DNA from 2 places in the Psychrobium sp. MM17-31 genome. Region 2 is predicted to be linked to the other one. Evidence: predicted binding sites of a transcription regulator. Region 2 holds the regulator's gene; the other holds the start of a gene.
The links. Region 2 encodes LexA, which represses DNA repair genes until DNA is damaged. Its sites were predicted from a motif close to TACTGTATNNNNATACAGTA; they were not measured.

Region 1 (2,415 bases), on a different contig from region 2:
CGATGAGGTCGCGCGGTTGTAATCGCGTTTGTCACTACCGATAAATACGTCTTTAAACGGCACCATACCCGCGTTAGTGAATAATAACGTGGCATCGTTACCTGGAATTAATGAGCTGCTATCAACAACCTGATGCTGCTGCTTTTGATAATAAGTTAAGAACGCCTTTCTAATTTCTGCGGTTGTCATATGCATCGCGATTTTCCTGAACTGCTTCACTAATAATAAAAATAACGCACATTATAAGGTCACTAGCCCCAATTGAGCTAGCGCAAAGGTGCAAATTTTAAAAATAGCCATAAAAAATGCGGCAAGTTTATCTTTTTATTGATGGGAGAAATGCTTGAGGAGTTGCAAGACGTAAAAAAAGAGCAGCCAACTGGCTGCTCTTTCATATATTCAAGAGTAAAAATTTACTCTTCTGGTTGCTCTAACGGCTCTTCATCAGGCTGATCCGTTGGCTTAATTAATAGCGCATCACGAAGTAAGTTTTCTAATTCATTACATACTTCAGGGTTTTCTTTTAAGAAGTTGATGCTGTTTGCTTTACCTTGGCCTATCTTGCTACCTTTATAGCTATACCAAGCACCGGCTTTTTCAACTAGCTTCTCTTTCACGCCCCAGTCAATTAACTCACCGTATTTAGAAGTACCTTCACCGTAAAGGATTTGGAACTCAGCTTGTTTAAATGGAGGAGAAACTTTGTTCTTAACAACTTTAACGCGAGTTTCATTACCAACGATTTCATCACCATTTTTAACAGCGCCTGTACGACGAATATCTAAACGAACTGATGAGTAGAATTTAAGTGCGTTACCACCAGTAGTAGTTTCTGGGTTACCGAACATCACACCAATCTTCATACGAATTTGGTTAATGAAAATACATAATGTGTTCGAGCGTTTGATGTTGGCAGTTAACTTACGTAATGCTTGCGACATTAGACGAGCTTGTAGACCCATGTGTGAATCACCCATGTCGCCTTCAATTTCAGCTTTTGGTGTTAACGCAGCAACCGAATCGACAATAATGACATCAACAGCACCAGAGCGCGTTAGCATATCTACGATTTCAAGCGCTTGCTCACCAGTATCTGGTTGAGAAACTAATAGTGAATCAATATCAACGCCAAGCTTAGTCGCATATACAGGATCTAATGCGTGCTCAGCATCAACGAACGCACATACTTTGCCTTTAGCCTGCGCTTCAGCGATAACTTGAAGTGTTAGCGTTGTTTTACCCGAAGACTCAGGACCGTAAATTTCAACGATACGACCCATTGGTAGACCACCTATGCCAAGAGCGATATCAAGACCAAGTGAACCAGTTGACACTGATTCGATATCTAATGCTCTCGCTTCACCCAAGCGCATAATAGAACCTTTACCGAATTGTTTTTCGATTTGACCCAAGGCGGCTTCAAGTGCTTTTGTTTTGTTAGCGTCCATCAATTGCTCCGTAATAAATTCTGTAACTTTAGTTAATGCAAATTAGTATACTGTACAGTCATACAGTATCAAGTTTTTTTTTATTAAATTTTAAAATACTCCGAACAAATAACATAAAGCATTGTTTTTATGAACTTTAACTTTAAACAGAAAAATATCACTCAGTACTTAAAAGAAAACTACTGTATAACTTCATCCAGTAGTTTTTCATTTTACTGGTTACATCAAACTATCATCTTATTTTCCATGCCTTCGCACACTCAAATTCCGTGATAGCTCTTTCTGTTTGGGGCGCTTTCGCGTATCCTTAGCCGATAATTTTTTACAGTAAAATAGTCCCATTTTTTATGAGCACGCCTATCCTAACGCCTGAAACAATGTCTTCTCATACTCCGATGATGCAGCAGTATCTCACCATCAAAAATGAGCACCCTAATACGCTGGTTTTTTATCGTATGGGAGATTTCTATGAATTGTTTTTCGACGATGCAAAAAAAGCAGCAGAGCTATTAGGTATTACCTTAACGGCGCGCGGGAAAACGGGCGGCAATGCGATTCCGATGGCGGGGATCCCCTATCACTCCGCTGATAACTATTTATTGAAGCTAGTCAATTTAGGTGAAAGCGTTGCGATTTGTGAGCAAACTGGCGATCCAGCAACGAGTAAAGGCCCGGTGGAGCGCGAAGTTGTGCGCATTGTGACACCTGGAACTATTACCGATGAAGCGCTACTTGGCGATCGCAAAGACAATATCATTGCTTGTATCTATGAGCAGAAATCAGTCTTTGGTTTTGCCACCTTAGATGTGGCAAGTGGTGAATTTAACATTAGTGAGTTAACGACTACCGAGCAGTTTGAGTCGGAATTACACCGCACTAACCCAGCAGAAATATTACATATTGAGCAATGGGAAAACGTCGAATTACTCGGTCAGCGCAGTGGACTTCGCGCCTGTCCTGCATGGGA
Region 2 (2,415 bases):
GAGTCTGTGCTCACTTGGACGCTGTATTTACAACGCAATATGCCAAGTTATCAGCGGCAACAACAGCAACGAGAATGGCGACAACTCACTAACGTCAATTCGAAACAAATGCGGGTAAGTGTATTAGGTGCTGGTGAACTTGGCCTAGCTTCGCTGTCTTTGTTAGGTAAGCTGAATTACACATTAAGTTGTTGGACGCGATCGCCAAAAACCATTGATAAAGTCACTAACTACACAGGTAAAGACGGTCTAACGGCAATGCTAGCTAAAACAGATATCTTAATTTCATTGCTGCCTCTAACACCGGAGACTAAGCACCTACTCAATAGCGAAACCCTAAGCTTGCTGCCACAAGACGCGAGTATCATTAACTTCTCACGCGGCGGTATTATCGATCATGATGCTTTACTCAAATTACTGGACAATCAGCACCTCAATCACGCGGTACTCGATGTCTTCGATATAGAACCTCTGCCAGCCCGGTCACCGCTTTGGCATCACCCAAAAACTACTGTATTGCCACACATATCTGCACCCACAAACCACTGTACAGCTGCGAAAATTGTGGCGGATAATATTGGTAACTATCGAAAAAATGAAATTTTACCGCCGACAGTAAACCTCAATAAAGGTTATTAATATCAATAACTTTTGTTATCCATTAGTGTTCTCTCGCCAAAGAAATTACAAATAATTGCTGATTAATGATTGCACAATGGATATCACTGTATATACTGACAGTTATACTGTATAGAAAAACAGTTTAGTAAACATATTCAGTGAAAGGCATCAGCATGAAAAAATTAACTAATCGACAAGCAGAAATTTTACAGCTCATCAAAGATAATATTTCCATGACTGGCATGCCTCCTACTCGTGCCGAAATTGCTAAACAGCTAGGCTTCAAATCGGCTAATGCTGCAGAAGAACATTTAAAAGCTCTTGCCAAAAAAGGTGCTATCGAAATTATTCCCGGCACTTCACGCGGTATCCGTTTAGTCGAAGCTGCGAATGATCCTGAGCCAGAAGCAGGCTTACCGCTTATCGGTCAAGTGGCTGCTGGTGAACCTATCTTGGCGCAAGAGCATGTTGAAGCGCATTATCAAGTTGACCCGAATATGTTTCATCCAAGCGCAGATTACCTACTGCGCGTAAACGGTGAGAGTATGAAAGACATCGGCATTATGGACGGCGATTTACTGGCTGTTCACAAAACCAATCAAGTGCGCGAAGGCCAAGTAGTTGTGGCCCGTGTCGAAGATGATGTCACCGTTAAGCGCTTTGAGCGCCAAGAGAACAAGATTTTACTTCACCCTGAAAACCCAGAGTTTTCAACCATAGTTGTAGATTTAGAATATCAATCAGTTGAGATCGAAGGCTTAGCTGTTGGCGTAATTAGAAATGGAGCATGGCAATGAAATCATTAGTAATGAACACTAACTTTGACAGCAACACTTTCTCAATGAGTTCTGGTATCGATTATATCGACCAATCTCTCGCTCACGGTGGCTGGCAATCGCAAACCATTAACGAAGTGATTAGCTCTGAATCTATTAGTGAACAGCTAGATATCCTATTACCAACATTGACTAAATTAAGCCAACAGGGTCGCTGGATTGTTTTAGTTGGTGCGCCAAAGGCAGGATTGAAACCACTACTAGAGAGCAATGGCATTGATACTTCTCGCGTACTATTAGTTCATCCGAAAGATCAAGTCGATGCACTATGGGCGATGGAACAAGCACTGATGTCAGGTAACTCAAGCGCCGTCTTAGGCTGGCCAGGAGAAATCGATAATCGTGATTTAAAGCGTCTGCAACTCGCGGCAAAACGCACGAGCGCCCTAACCTTCTTATTTAAAGCAACGGCTAGTGCTCAGCCAAAAATCCAGCTTAACTGTTATAACCAACAGTTAAGCCATCAACACCTGAGCATCGATCGCCGCAGTGGCACGATTCACTAGGTAGCTTTTGGATACTATTTGGTTCAACAAATGAAAGACTAGAAACTAAAAAGCCAATCGAATGATTGGCTTTTTTAATGTGGGGATATGATACATCTATTCCCACTGCGCAACGGGTTGTCGCGACTTGATAAGCTGATTAATTTGACTTACAAAAGATTGCTGTTGTTCATTTGCATTGCAAGGCGCTTTCAATAAACCTTGTTGAAATTGAAATACACCTAAACTTTCAACTTTCAACGTGCCTTCAAAGAAGATTTTTACATATTTAACGATTTGCTTAATGGAGTTTTTAGTGAATTTTTTCATACGCTATTGTTCCATGGTTACCGTGAGATTTTCGACCTTAATAGTTTCTACAAGTTCAATGAAAACTGATAAATTTACACTCGCGCGATTATCATCATTATTCATAAATGTGTTTAATTTAATAATTACTAATACCAAGATAA

Region 1: a site for LexA is predicted at 1,497-1,516, ahead of recA (recombinase RecA). Genes of this name have one in related genera too.

The regions. Positions count from the first base shown of each region.
Region 1 covers NZ_JAKRGA010000002.1:338,519-340,933, forward strand. The annotation lists gene alaS (alanine--tRNA ligase) at 1-195, opposite strand, end outside; gene recA (recombinase RecA) at 414-1,448, opposite strand; gene mutS (DNA mismatch repair protein MutS) at 1,796-2,415, shown strand, end outside.
Region 2 covers NZ_JAKRGA010000004.1:98,403-100,817, reverse strand. The annotation lists gene MHM98_RS13235 (glyoxylate/hydroxypyruvate reductase A) at 1-639, shown strand, start outside; gene lexA (transcriptional repressor LexA) at 795-1,418, shown strand; gene MHM98_RS13225 (SulA-like leucine-rich domain-containing protein) at 1,415-1,963, shown strand; gene MHM98_RS13220 (DUF1107 family protein) at 2,060-2,272, opposite strand.